2 regions of the Desulfitobacterium metallireducens DSM 15288 genome follow, and region 1 is predicted to be linked to the other one. Evidence: a T-box and tRNA genes for the amino acid it is inferred to sense, from the RefSeq annotation. Region 1 holds a T-box; the other holds one or more tRNA genes.

Region 1 (7,414 bases):
AGTATTCCTAATTCGAAAATACTCCCCAGGATAAAAAGAACGCCGAGATTCGCTACCACTCCAATCAAGGATAAGCGATGAAACGTTGAAATTAAAAGGGGTAAGGTCGCAATTTGAGCTACACAGGTTGTGACCAACGCAATTTTTAAAGCCTTGGGCCAGTTCTTCATTCCCTGAATCAGGAGGAGCCTCGGACTTAAGACGATTATTCCCCAAGTCGCCATAAATGATAACTGAAACCCCATATCCTTTAGAATCAAGGGTTGCCCAATAAAGAGGATAAAAGCAGCAAGCATTAGCCCTCGCAAAGAATTGCTTCGTCCTGATCCTAATCTCCCGAGTAAAACAAAAATACCCATCACGGTCGCTCTAAGAATAGGAGGATTTCCTCCACACAGAACAGCATAAAAGATTAAGACAGTGATGGTGATACCTGCCCGAAACGGGGCCGGCAGAAACTTTAGGACTCCCCAACAGAGAAGCAAAAGGAAGGCGACATTCGATCCTGAAGCCGAGAATACGTGATAAACTCCTGTAATCCGATATTGTTCCAGATCTTGCTCAGGGATCTTGCTCGTATCCCCAAAAAGAATTCCTTCAAGAACTCCTGCTTGGGAAGAGGGAATTCTCTCAAGCAATTTATGGACACGGGAGCGAACGACCCAGCTGAACGGTGCTTTTCCTGACGAAGTAATTTCGACGTCGCCTTGGGCAGTAATTCCTCCGGAAAGCCCACGTACAGCGTTGTAGAGAGGTAAATCAAATTGTCCAGTGGTTCCAGGCGGTTTGGGATGTTCCAATTTCCCCGTAAAATGGAGGACATCACCTGGCTGAACTCTTTGCCATCCCTCCGGCAATTCTCCTTTAGCGTTGGGATAAACCTTAAGACGGTACTTTTTCTCCTCAAGATCCGTTTGGTCTAAAATTTTAAAAATTCCCGTAGCCTCATTCTCATTCACGTTCCAGTCCGTTAATTCACCTGTAATTTGAACCCGATTGAGAACTAAAGGGCGCTCTAAAGTCATACTCCCTGTGTAACCATAGAGAAGGCCGATTATCATTCCCGTGGCAAGGATCCAAATTTCCGGACGAAAAGAAAGACCCCAAAAATCCCGAGGTCTCCACAATCCGATCTGTATAACGAACATCAGAAAAAAGCCTAGAACAACAAAGCGAGCGGAATCTAGAGTATAGACACCGATAAGCCCCCCGAGTAGCAGAGAGACGATTCGTCTTGTCCAAAGATCCCTCATGGCCCGACAGTCAGCATGGAGGCCATTTTTTCATAGGTCTTCGCGCCTATTCCTGAGACCTCCTGTAAATCTTCTGGCTTGCTAAAAGCGCCATGATCATTTCGATATTGAATGATTCGTTCCGCTAATGCAGGTCCAATCCCAGGGAGCTTATCTAGCTCGGAGACTCCTGCTGTATTGATATTGATTTGTCCTGAGTTTGAATTCACTGGACTCGCCGAATTTGGTAGAGGTACCGTTGATGAAGCACTTCCGTTACCCCCAAGAGCAGCATTCACACTAGGATTCGTGGAATTTTGTTCTCCGGGAACCTGCGCAACGGATTTATAGGGGACTGTAATTTTCTGGCCATCTTTGAGCTTCTCTGCTGGATTCATTTGATCAATATTAGCCTCGGGCAAGGGAGTGACTTGTTTTAAGGCATCGTTAAGCCGGGCATCAATCGGCAGGTGAACAAGTCCTGGCTCTTTAACTGCACCAGCAACATAGACCACGATTTCACGATTTGAACTTGTCTTTTCGATCGAAACAGCAGCATTGTGCGGCAAGAAAAACTTCCAAATCGCCGCGACGAAAAGGATTCCTAAAACTCCCCACCAGATATAACGTATTTTTCGTTCCAAGCCTTAGTCCCCCCATATTTAGACATAACGCTCCTACAATACACTAATCTTCTCTCTTATTTCTTCAAGTTCCTCTCTCGAAATCAGGAAAATTCTGTCGATTCTTACTGCTAGGCTAGTATTTACAAGAAAAGACCTCAGTTTAAATCCAAAATAAAAAAGGGCTGATTCCCCATACTTGTTCATGGAAAATCAGCCCATTTTAACTTTTTGGTTATTCCCTACCCCCATAAAGAGTCTTTAATTCTTCCTCTTTCATCGTGAAACTATGCTGGTCATCCGGGAAAATTTCGTTTCTCACTTCAGCAGCATATGCCTTCAAAGCATTAATCATTGGCTCATTTACATTGGCATAGGGTTTAACAAATTTCGAAACACGTTCTACTCCGTAAGTAAGAATATCATGATAAACAAGCACTTGGCCGTCAGTTTGAACCCCTGCTCCAATACCTATCGTCGGAATCTCAACGGATGATGTAATTTCTTGGGCAAGCTGTTTAGGAATACATTCCAGTGTAATAGCATATGCTCCAGCTTCCTGACAGCATTTTGCATCCTCGACTATTTTCTTTGCAGCTTCAGCATCTTTTCCTTGAACTTTATATCCGCCAAGGACTGCCGCTGATTGCGGTGTCAGACCGAGATGAGACATAACAGGGATACCTGCCTTGACAAGGGCTTCGATATGGGGGAGCACTTCGTCAGCCCCTTCTATTTTTACAGCCTGAGCACCCGTTTCCTGAAGAATCCTTGCCCCATTGATTAAGGTATCTCGGATTGAAAGATGACAGCTCATAAAGGGCATATCAACGACAACAAAGGTGTTACCTGCCCCGCGTTTAACTGCCTTTGCGTGATGAATCATATCCTCCATCGTTACATAAATCGTTGAATCATAGCCTAAGACAACATTACCCAACGAATCACCGACAAGAATCATATCCACCTCAGCTTGCTCAGCTTGCTTGGCAGAAGGGTAATCATAGGCAGTGACCATGACGATCTTTTTTCCTTCATTTTTCATCTTCACGAAGTCTTTTGTTGATTTCATCTTTTTTCCTCCTTTTTTCAGGAGAGGTGACAAAACAAGGTTCTTATTAAAAAAAGTTCCTTCGCCAGAAGGAACTTTTTAAACATATCACCGTTTTATCCCTCTGTCCTGGTCCATAATGGATACAGGCAGTAAAATTCAATTATTGGATTCCATAAAGGTGCAGTTCCAATGATACTGCCCAAACTGAGTATACCAGATATTTTCTAACTCGACTACCATCGTTTCTGCCTAATCCTATTTCACAACGACGTTTACAAGTTTACCTGGTACCGTAATCACTTTAACGATGGTCTTGCCTTGAGTCCACTCTTGAAGCTTGGGCAAATTGCGGATGTGTTGCTCCAACTCTTGTGCTGAGATCTCCGCTGAAACCTGGATCCGATCCCGAAGTTTCCCGTTCACTTGCAGGACGACTGTGACTTCATCTTGAACCAAAGCAGCTTCATCCACTTGAGGCCAAGGTTGTTGATGAATACTTTCCTTGTGACCTAGTCCCGTCCAAAGCTCTTCGGTGATATGGGGAGCAAAAGGGGCCAACAAGATAAGAATACTTTCAAGGGCTTCGCGCTCCACTTCGCTCTTAGCCGTAGCCTGCTCTTTATAAAGATAAAGTGCGTTGACCAATTCCATAATCGAGCTCACTGCTGTATTGAAGTTAAAACGAATTCCGATATCTGCCGTAACCTTCTGGATGGTAAGATGAGTTTGTCGACGCATCTCTTTTGCCGCTGAATCCAATTCGGCAAAGACCTGATCGTGGTTACCCGTCAGTTGTTGAGCTGACTCTGCAAATTGTCCAACCAAACGCCAGACACGGTTTAAGAAGCGGTAGCACCCTTCAACCCCTTGGTCACTCCATTCAAGATCTCGTTCCGGCGGCGCTGCAAATAGAATAAACAGACGTGCAGTATCTGCCCCATATTTTCCGATAATCTCTTCCGGGCTGACGACATTTCCTTTTGACTTCGACATTTTTGAACCATCCAAACAAACCATGCCTTGCGTAAGCAGATTTTCAAAAGGCTCATCTACTTTTAGATACCCGAAATCACGCAGTGCTTTAGTAACGAAGCGAGAGTACAAAAGATGCAAGATGGCATGTTCAACCCCGCCGACATATTGATCAACATTCATCCATTGATCTACAGCCTCTTTCGAGAAAGGAAGCGTATTATTCCGAGGGTCGGTATAACGAAGATAGTACCAAGAAGAACACATAAACGTATCCATGGTATCTGTCTCCCGTTGAGCCTTACCGCCACATGTCGGGCAAGTTGTTTCCTTAAAACGCTCAGAGGTAGCGAGTGGATTTTCTCCTGCTTTAAACACGACATCATCAGGAAGCATCACAGGGAGCTGATCTTGAGGAACGGGCACAATCCCACAATGTTCGCAATAGACCATCGGGATAGGTGCACCCCAGTAACGTTGACGTGAAATCAGCCAATCCCGCAAGCGGAAGTTTACTTTGTGCTCGCCAAAACCGTCTCGCTCTGCTTTATCACGCATTTTTCCCAAAGCATCCCGGTTTGTAAGTCCATCATATTCTCCGGAGTTAACCATTACTCCATCATCATGATTAGCCTCTTTGACAGGTTCATCTTTGGCTTCAAGAGACATTCCTTCAGGTATAATTACGGTGCGAATGGGGAGCTGATATTTCGTTGCAAACTCAAAGTCCCGTTCATCATGCGCCGGAACACCCATGACAGCACCCGTCCCATATTCAAACAATACATAGTTAGCAATCCAAATGGGGACTTTCTTTCCGCTATAGGGATTGATGCAATAAGCACCGGTAAATAGCCCCTCTTTTTCCGTTTCATTCGAAGTCCGAGCAATTTCGTTTAAGCCTTTCATTTTATCAATGAAAGCATTAACCTCTTTTTCGTATTCTGTGCCCGCCACAAGTTCCTTAACAAGGGGGTGTTCTGGAGCAAGGACAACATAGCTTACCCCAAAAATCGTATCCACACGCGTCGTGTAAACACGGATCTTGTCAGTGCGGTTTTCAACTGTGAAGTCGACTTCCGTTCCTTCAGAACGTCCGATCCAGTTCCGTTGCATCGTTTTGACCTTCTCCGGCCAGCCGGGAAGTTTATCCAAGTCATCGAGCAGCACTTGCGCATAATCCGTAATTTTAAAGAACCATTGCTCCAGGTCCTTCTTCGTCACTGGCGTATCGCAACGCTCACAAGCCCCATCCACGACCTGCTCGTTGGCTAGAACGGTCGCACAAGAAGGGCACCAGTTAACAGCTGCTTTTTTCTTATAAACCAGACCCTGTTTATAGAACTCCAAGAACATCCACTGGGTAAATTTATAATAATCAGGATGGCACGTTGCAACCTCACGATCCCAATCGTAGGAAATCCCCATTTCTTGAAGTTGACGTTTCATATTCGCAATATTTTTCCAGGTCCACTCAGCAGGAGGGGTCTGATGCTTAATAGCCGCATTTTCTGCAGGCAATCCAAACGAATCCCAGCCAATCGGATGAAGCACATTAAAGCCTTGCATCCGTTTAAAACGAGCAATCACATCGACAATAGAATAATTGCGAACATGCCCCATGTGCAGATTGCCGGAGGGATATGGGAACATAGCTAAAGCATAGAATTTAGGCTTACCCGAGTGATCTTCTGCCTTATATGCTTTTTCTTCAACCCATTTTTTCTGCCATTTAGACTCGATCTCAGCAAATGAATACTTTTCTTGCATGAAAAAGTTTCCCCCTTAGAAAATGATATAAATACGATAATAAAAAATAATAAGCCCCCATCCCTAAAGGGACGAGAGCCTGCTCCCGTGGTACCACCCAATTTCAATACGCACTTCGTCGCTTTTAACGGCTCGCACCGGCGTCCATTGTGACCTGGACACTGCTCCAGGGTGAGTTCACCAAGTTCTCAGTGCAGCTCGCACCACCCGCTGCCTCTCTTCACCCGAGTTCTTAGTTACTATTCCCTTTCTACGCTTTAGGATTATTCACTCATAATTAAGAAAAAAATATTTTGTCTCTATAATAGTATAATTTCCCGCAAGGTGTCAATCTTAAACTCCCTACTTGACACTAAAGGAAACCTCTTTTGCGTCTCCCCATAAGCGCTCGAGATGATAAAATTCTCGTTGTTCCGGGGTCATGACATGAATAACAAGATCTCCCGCGTCAATTAAAACCCATTTTGCTTCAGGAAGGCCTTCGACATGCAAAACAGAAACACCGACCTTAGGAAGTTTCTCATCGAGATTGTCTGTTATGGCTTTGACCTGAGTCGTCGTGTTTCCTGTAACAATCAAGAAATAATCGGTAACCGTCGATATCCCTTGCAAGTTCAAAAGAATAGGATCATGTCCCTTCTTCTCTTCAACGATGCTTAATGCATCTTGTAATTGCTTATCTGTAAGCAAATTAAATCCTCCTTTTTAAATCCTCATAGGTTATTAGGGTAAGCGGATGTATGATTTGCTTTGTTTGCTTAAGGTAATTCAGGGTATGTTCCATACAAGCCAGTGTTCCCTTTTCTAAATCATCATACAAGGCTTCGCGTAATTTGTCCACTTCTGGAAAATCACGGTTAGGTTCAACCAGGTCTGCACTATAAATCAGCATTTCCAGTCTCGACATTCCCGGCACGCCTAACGTATGATGAGCTATGGCTGCACCTATTTCCGGGCTTAGCCCTTTTTCCTTTTCCAGCCAATAGGCTGCAAGCGGACCATGCAGAACATAAGGAGCGGTTTCGTCTTCTGGGTATTTTAAGAGTCCCCACTCTCGGGCAAGCTCAACTTGCCGTTCAAGCGGAACTTCTTTGGCCAAATCATGCAAATAAGCGGCAAGCAAGGTTTTTTCTAACTCTATAGCATTAAGCCCCGCAAGCTTTCGTGCCATTTCCACAACACCTAAAGTATGTTGAAAACGATTTTTCGACATCGATTTTTGAGCGAGCTCTCGCGCTTCCTTGACATTCACTTTTCCCAATATCCCCTTTGAATCCTCAAAATAAGAGTGAATTTATAATAGCGAGAAGACCCTTCTCACTATTACGTCTTGAGAGGGTCTTCTCCTAGAAACCTTGGTTTAATACTGTTGCTTTGGCTTTGCCTCATTCACAGTAAGTGGACGTCCCCCAAAATCTTTACCATTGAGATCTTGGGCCATACGTTCTGCATCGTCATCTTCGACTTCGACAAACCCAAATCCTCTCGAACGTCCCGTTTCGCGATCCGTAATGATCCGACTGCTGACAACCTCTCCGTACTGCCCGAAAAATGAAGTAAGATCTTCTGTGGTTGTGTTCCAGGGTAGATTTCCAACATATAGAGTTTTGGACATATGTGCTGTCACCTCTTATTTCTGAATTCGTTTTTAGTATAGTCAAAACTGGATTAACTATACAAACCTTTTGATTTTATAAATCATAACTCATTCATGATATAAACCCTTTTCCTTGATGAACAAACGAACAGGCTCTGGGAGAAGA
Region 2 (7,414 bases), 800 kb from region 1:
TTATGTTTAGTTTCTAAACTATACTTTTAAACCTTAACTTTTTAGAAGGAATTTGTTAATAAAAATAGAAATATTTATTATATATTATCGAATATTGTTTCAGGAGAGTTATAAATGAAAAAAATAGTACATTCTTACTCCTTATATATACCTCCAGGTAACTACTTTATTGATAATCTATTAGAGATTTATGAGAAACTAAGAAGTGTATCATTAGATGTCAAGATCACATCTAATGATTATGAGTTTGAAAGTTTTGAAGAACTTAGGCAGTATAATCAAGATATTAAAGAAATTTCTTTTTCTATTACCCAACCATATATAACTATTGAGATCAATAAGTGGGTATGGATCTATACAAGCGACGATATTCCCTTTAACAGAGGAATGGTTGAACAACTTAGAGATATCTGTCTTAAACAGGTTAAGCCGTTTAATTCAAAGTCACAAAGTGGCTCAAAATTAAGTAATATTATAACAATATTATTTTTAAGTGTAGGAGGTTTTATTTTAGGTAAACAAAAAAATTTGATAGGCATGTTTTTTCTGATCTTCGGATGGTCATATTGGTTTTGGGATTACTATACAAGCCTTCACCGTCAATCTAGTATAAAACTAAAACCTAAAGAAGATGTTCCACCCTTCTGGATAGCGAATAAAGATAAAATAATTATTGCATTTATTAGTGCTATTCTTGGAGGAGTAGTAAAGGTCTTTTTAGATATAGTTATTAAATCTTAATAAATCGAAGAAGAATTTCTTACTAAAGCTTAAATGAAAAGAAATGCTCACTTGATTTAAATGAGCATTTCTCTAAATTTAAGTTTTTTTATTCGACCGAATCTTGACCGAATTCTTATGAATTCCTATAGGTTTTTGGTAGAATCTAATCGAATTTATGGTAATTTGTCCAACCCCATAAAACATTTTTAAATCTCTCTAATCCGCCTGTGCCAATATTTCCAGAGTCTATATGTTAATGCTTTAAAGTTCTTAATTGGTGCGGTCGAGAGGACTTGAACCTCCATGCCCTTGCAAGCACTAAGACCTGAACCTAGCGCATGTTTCTCTTCTGACACTTGCTATTGGGCTTTTTCTATCTCTACTATATCAATAGCTATAACATCTTAAAGCTTTTATCTATTTCTTAAATGATACATTTTTACCCTTTTCATCGTCGTATACGGAGCTCACTGTTTTATTTACACCACTAGCTCAAGAATTTCACATACATCCTTGGTGACGAATAACGACTCCCCAGCTTTGACGAAGGTTCTGACTTGCTGACCTTGATAGTTGAAAATCTCCGGCATTATCATTTCTCTCTTCTTACAGGATTATCCTTACTTGTGTCGAATTGGTAAATGATCTAAACCAAAATATTCACACTGAAGGGAGGTTGTCACAATGATTTGTCCAAAATGCGGTCAAGATACTTATTTCATGAATTCCGATGTATGCGGTCTAGTTACACTTATGAAAACTCCCGAGAATGAAATAAGTACAAATCTAAATAGAGTTTTTCCGGTTCACGTATTCTTATGTCGCACTTGCAAGCACGTGGAACTCAAGTGGAAGGACCCAGAAGAGACGTAAGTTAATGCCCAATTTGGCAGGTAATTGTGCCATCACAAGAATATTAATTTGATTCCGACTTCATTGGCCGAACTGAAACTTGTGTTTCAGTCGGCTATTTCTTTTTCTTTAGCAGCCGCCTTCGCTTCCAAAGTGATTACACGTTCACAATCTAACGTGCTTCATATAATTGAATCTAACGCATATGCGCAAAATAAAAAGGATAGCTCATTTTCTAATGAACTATCCTAAAATCCAGTATTGGTGCGGTCGAGAGGACTTGAACCTCCATGCCCTTGCGAGCACTAGGACCTGAACCTAGCGCGTCTGCCAGTTCCGCCACGACCGCGTAACAAAAATTATTATATGACTCCAAATAAAATTTGTCAAGATTGTAGAAGAAATATAGATAGACCTCATTCCTTGTGTAAATACTATATACTATACCAAAATATCATTGAAAGATTTGAGAATAGGGGCGATTACATTATGACTACACCTAACCTCATCCGCCTTGAGATCGAACACATCTATGGACAAATTAGCCCATTTGAATTAAAAGACCGTTTGATTAGCCTTGCAAAAGACCAAAGTAAAAAAAGTGCCCGTACCTTACTCGACGCCGGTAGGGGTAATCCTAATTGGACAGCTGCGACTCCTCGTGAGGCCTTCTTCACTTTCGGCTTATTTGCAGTCGAAGAAACGCGGAGAGTATGGAATCAGCAGGACCTTGCAGGAATGCCTCAGCATGATGGAATTGCTGAACGCTTTAATAGATATGCTCAAAATCATCCCTATGCGCCAGGCATGATACTTCTTCGAACAATGATCGATTATGGAATCCGTTTCAAAGGCTTTAACCCAGATGATTGGGTTTATGAACTGACCGATGGAATCATAGGAGATAACTATCCCCTCCCCGATCGAATGCTTGTTCATATCGAGAAAATTGTCAAAGATTATCTATGCCATGAGCTTTATGGCTATAACTCCGCATCTCCAAATGGTGAGTTTGATGTGTTCGCTGTTGAAGGCGCAACTGCTGCCATGTGCTATATTTTTGACACCTTAATCGCCAACAATATATTAGCTATCGGTGACACTATTGCAGTGATGGTCCCTGTTTTTACCCCTTATCTCGAAATCCCACTTTTACCGCGTTATGATTTTAAGGTCATCCCTATTAACGCTTCAGAATTGACGCCTAATGGAACTCATACGTGGCAATATCCAGCCTCTGAAATTGAGAAACTGAAGAATCCAGATATTAAAGCGTTATTTATCGTAAACCCCAGTAATCCCCCTTCAGTAGCGATGAAACCTGAAACAATTGAACAAATCAAATTAATCGTAAAGGAACAGAATCCTAATCTGATGATTATTACAGATGATGTATATGGAACGTTCGTCGATCACTTCCATTCCTTGGCGTCCGACTTACCCTTTAATACTCTAGGGGTTTATTCCTTTTCAAAATATTTTGGTGTCACTGGCTGGCGTTTAGGCGTGATTACACTACATCACGAAAACATCTTTGATCGCTTGCTTAAAAACTTACCAAAAAGGTTAATAGACAAAGCTAAAAAACGCTATGAGTCCCTCTCAACCCATCCTGGAGAAATCCGTTTCCTGGATCGAGTTGTCGCCGATAGCCGTCAAGTTGCCCTCAATCATACAGCAGGCTTATCCACTCCTCAACAAGTACAAATGGCGTTTTTCGCACTCTTTGCTCTACTCGATCAAGATAATCACTATAAGGAATTGACAAAGGAGATTTGTCGTCATCGACAAAAACTCTTATTTGCTAGCCTCGGATTAGATCTACGAGCTGACCCTTATGATGCTTCGTATTATACCGAATTCGACTTATTAGAATGGGCAACCCATTATTACGGGGATCCTTTCGCCCAATATTTGCAAGAACACTATAAACCAATTGATGTTCTCATCCGCCTCGCCGAAGAATCTTCTATCGTTTTATTGAATGGAGGTGGCTTTCAAGGACCCGAGTGGTCGATTCGCATCTCCCTGGCCAACCTTGCTGACGAAGATTACACCCAAATCGGTCAAGCCTTACATCATGTCCTCGAAGCGTATGTCGCCGATTGGAAAACAGCTACAATTTAGCTCACTCTACCTCTAAAGACGTGACTTGATCTAAAAAAAGTGCCGTATAGTCCTTATAGATTATACGGCAAAACATATGGAGAGATGAGTTAGATGAACTTGAACCTAAGGGTCATGGATTAGATTATCCTTTATAATATCCATTCTCAAATAATAAGGCGATTCCTTGTCCGCCGCCAATACAAGCAGATCCAATTGCATATTTCTTAGAAGGATTGTTCTTGAATTGATAACAAATTGATGTAATTATGCGTGCTCCTGACATTCCCAAAGGATGCCCAAGTGCTACCGCACCGCCATAAGGATTTAAGCGTTCATAAAGTTCAGTTCCTGGACCATTTCCTAATTCTATTAAGCAGCCCAATGTCTGTGCGGCGAAAGCTTCATTAATCTCAAGAATATCAATATCTGACAGTGTTAAGTTATTTTCAGCCAATACTGTATTAATTGCACTTACAGGACCCAAACCCATTAAACGAGGATCACAACCTGTAATTGAATAGCCCACTACTTTAGCCATAACTTCCAAATTGCGTTCCTTAGCCGTAGATTCTTTCGTGAAAATCTCAAATGCTCCGCCATCGTTTAATCCAGAAGCATTTCCTGCAGTAACTGTACCCCCCTTTTTAAACGCGGGTTTTAAAGTCGCTAAACCTTCTAAAGTGGTATTTAGCTTTGGATGACCATCTTTGTCAACAATAGTAACCATGCCTTTTTTACCCTTGACTTCCACGGGTACAATTTCTTGCGCGAAAAGGCCAGCTTCCATAGCTTGTTTAGCCTTCATTTGGCTATTGTATGCAAATTTATCTTGTTCTTCACGGGTAATGCTATATTTTTCAGCAACTAATTCTGCTGTAATACCCATATGAGTGATATCTTTATTAGGATAACCAGATGCTGAACGATGTCCTTCATCATTGGCATCAATTAACTTGCTATCTCCCATTCTAAATCCTTCGTAGCGACTATTTGCTGGCAGATAGTATTCAGCGCGAGATAAGGATTCTGCTCCGCCTGCAGCAATGAAGCTACGATTCATTAGTTGTAATTCCTGAACGGCACTAATGGCAGATTGGAATCCAGATCCACATATTCTGTTTACAGTAAAACCAGTTGAGACTTCTTTTAATCCGGTATTGATTCCAATGATTTTCCCTAAATTATTTGTTGTTTGTGAGCCTGTAACATGTCCAACAATAACTTCATCGATATCTTCTTTTTTAATTCCGGCACGGTTAATTGCCTCTTCTAGAGCAATACGCCCCAATTCTTCTACCGGTACTGTTTTTAAATCACCCAAATAAGCTCCTACAGGCGTTCTTGCAGCACCAACAATAACGATTTGTTCCAATGATTTCATGGTCAAATCCCTCTCTTCTCTTTTCAGTTTTTCCTATATTTATTATTTATCCGGGTTAAAAGGCCACCCTCTTGTGGCCTTTTAACCCCCCACTGAACACGGCGTGAGGATTTCTCGCACCGGCCTCTTCGGAATTGACTCACAGAGTAAGATGTTTACTGGTTTTTGAACACGGCTTCTCGTTTATTAATAAAGGCATCGAGCCCTTCACGGAGATCATCCGTCGTAAAAATCTTCTCAACATACTTCATTTCCATTTCCAAGGCATCGGCTAATTCAAGCTCCAATCCTCTATTTACCAATTGCTTAGTACTACTCATGGCTACGCCCGCTCCCTTGGCAAGCTTTTTAGCTAAGGTAAGAGCTTCGTTTAAGGATTCACCCGCAGCGACAACTTGATTAACCAACCCAATACTTAAGGCTTCTTCAGCCCTAACCATTCTCCCCGTAAATAAGAGTTCTTTCGCTTTTGCCGGCCCTACCAATCGTGCTAATCTCTGTGTCCCACCGAGTCCTGGAATTAGGCCAAGATTCACTTCAGTTAATCCAAATTTAGCTTTTTCATCTGCTATTCGAAGGTCACAGGATAAGGCCAACTCAAGTCCTCCCCCTAAGGCAAGACCATTTAAAGCACAAATGACAGGCTGGGGAGCATTTTCTAAATAAGAAAACATTTCTTTATAGATCGTCGCATTTTCCCGTGGGCCTACTTCGAATTGATTCGGAAAATCTTTGATATCGGCACCTGCAACAAAGCACTTCGGACCAGCCCCTGTAATCACGATAGCCCTAATCTCACTGTTTTCTTTAACTTCCTGAAGAACCTCCTTCAGTTGCCCTCTAACCTCTAACGTCAGCGCATTTACCGGTTGATTATTAATGGTAACAACCCCTACACCCTCGGTAACAACAAGTTCAACAACTTTATTTGACATCACTCTTCCCCCCCTTTAAGTTTAAATGATAGATTCTAGCTTACTTATTGTAGTCATACCAGCCTGCACCGGTCTTTTTCCCCAGTCGTCCAGCGCGTACAAGATTTTTCAGAAGCTGCGGTGAATTCCATTTCATATCGTGATATTCACTCACGAAATAATCTGCAACGTGAACGGAAATCTCTACACCCGTGAAATCCATTAGTTCAAAGGGTCCCATTGGGTAATTCAAGCCCAGTTTTACTGCCGTATCAATATCTTCGATCGAGGCAATTCCCTCTTCCGCAATGCGAATCGCTTCTAAGAATTGAGGCATCATAATCCGATTGACGATAAACCCTGGTGTGTCCCTTTTCACTTCGACCGGTGTTTTTCCCATCGCTTTAGAAGCCTCAAAGACCTTAGCGACCGTTTCGTCACTCGTATAATAACCACGGATCACTTCGACCAGTTTCATAACTAAAGGCGGATTGAAGAAATGCATCCCAACCACTCGATCTGGACGAGAAGTTGCTGCCGCTAAGGTGGTAATGGACATGGAAGAAGTATTCGAGGCAATGATTGTTTCAGGTCCACAAATCTTATCTAGTGTCGCGAAAGCATTTTTCTTAACATCGATATCCTCAAAAATAGCTTCAATGACAAGAGGAAGCGAAGCAAAGTCCTCCATTTTTGTAGTGGTCGTTATGCGATTTAATGTTGCTTCTTTCTCTTCAACCGTTATTTTTTGTTTTTGAACACTTTTATCCAGGAAACCCGAAATACGAGTAATTGCTCCGTCGACAAAACGCTGCTCCACGTCACAAAGTACAACCTCTAAGCCCTTAACCGCTGCTAAATGAGCAATTCCTCCACCCATTGAACCTGCACCTAAAACACCAATCTTCGTAATTGTCATTTTTCTTACCTCCACTTTCGTTTGATTTATTTTTCAAGGTTATGCCGTGTACTTTCCGTTTTCTGAAATCACAGCAGCGACTTCCTGTCTTAACGCCACGGTATTCCGTAGAGTATATTGGGTCAGCTTTTTCAAATTTTCGAGTAGATTTGTTAATTCTTCACCTTCAGCGAGAGCGGTCAATGTCTCCTTAGCGGTATATTCTGAGAGACCAATGGTTGAGTTAATGTAAGCCATAGCCATACTCAATTTGAGTTTTGCTTTTGCTTCTCCCTCATTTACGACAGCCTTCTGTGCACGTAACCAGGCACTATCCATTGCATAAGCTTGCATCGATAGGTCAGCTAGTCTCCCCACAATCTCTTGCTGTTTGGCCAAATCTTTCCCATATTTTTGCTGGCTAGCATCTAAGGTCAACAGGAAGATATCCTTCGCTGCCTGTACTAAGCCTTCTTCCCCATCTCTAGCAATACTTCCTGAAGTGATTTTTGTCTTGAGCGCATCAATCGTTTCCTG

Evidence for each region. A T-box is a leader RNA that pairs with one kind of tRNA and senses whether it is charged. The one in region 1 lies ahead of leuS (leucine--tRNA ligase), so its partner is inferred to be a tRNA-Leu.
Region 2: it encodes a tRNA-Leu, which carries the amino acid that the T-box ahead of leuS (leucine--tRNA ligase) is inferred to sense. The anticodon was not compared.

The regions. Positions count from the first base shown of each region.
Region 1 is NZ_CP007032.1:2,606,221-2,613,634, forward strand. Features, by position in the region: gene DESME_RS12700 (DNA internalization-related competence protein ComEC/Rec2) at 1-1,253, opposite strand, end outside; gene DESME_RS12705 (ComEA family DNA-binding protein) at 1,250-1,876, opposite strand; gene panB (3-methyl-2-oxobutanoate hydroxymethyltransferase) at 2,091-2,927, opposite strand; gene leuS (leucine--tRNA ligase) at 3,165-5,651, opposite strand; T-box leader at 5,716-5,913, opposite strand; gene rsfS (ribosome silencing factor) at 5,994-6,341, opposite strand; gene yqeK (bis(5'-nucleosyl)-tetraphosphatase (symmetrical) YqeK) at 6,343-6,903, opposite strand; gene DESME_RS12730 (RNA-binding regulator) at 7,012-7,266, opposite strand; gene nadD (nicotinate-nucleotide adenylyltransferase) at 7,357-7,414, opposite strand, start outside.
Region 2 is NZ_CP007032.1:1,804,272-1,811,685, forward strand. Features, by position in the region: gene DESME_RS08650 (hypothetical protein) at 115-741, shown strand; tRNA gene DESME_RS08660 (tRNA-Leu) at 1,838-1,924, opposite strand; gene aspD (aspartate 4-decarboxylase) at 2,065-3,702, shown strand; gene DESME_RS08670 (thiolase family protein) at 3,827-5,065, opposite strand; gene DESME_RS08675 (enoyl-CoA hydratase-related protein) at 5,221-6,003, opposite strand; gene DESME_RS08680 (3-hydroxyacyl-CoA dehydrogenase family protein) at 6,041-6,898, opposite strand; gene DESME_RS08685 (acyl-CoA dehydrogenase family protein) at 6,938-7,414, opposite strand, start outside.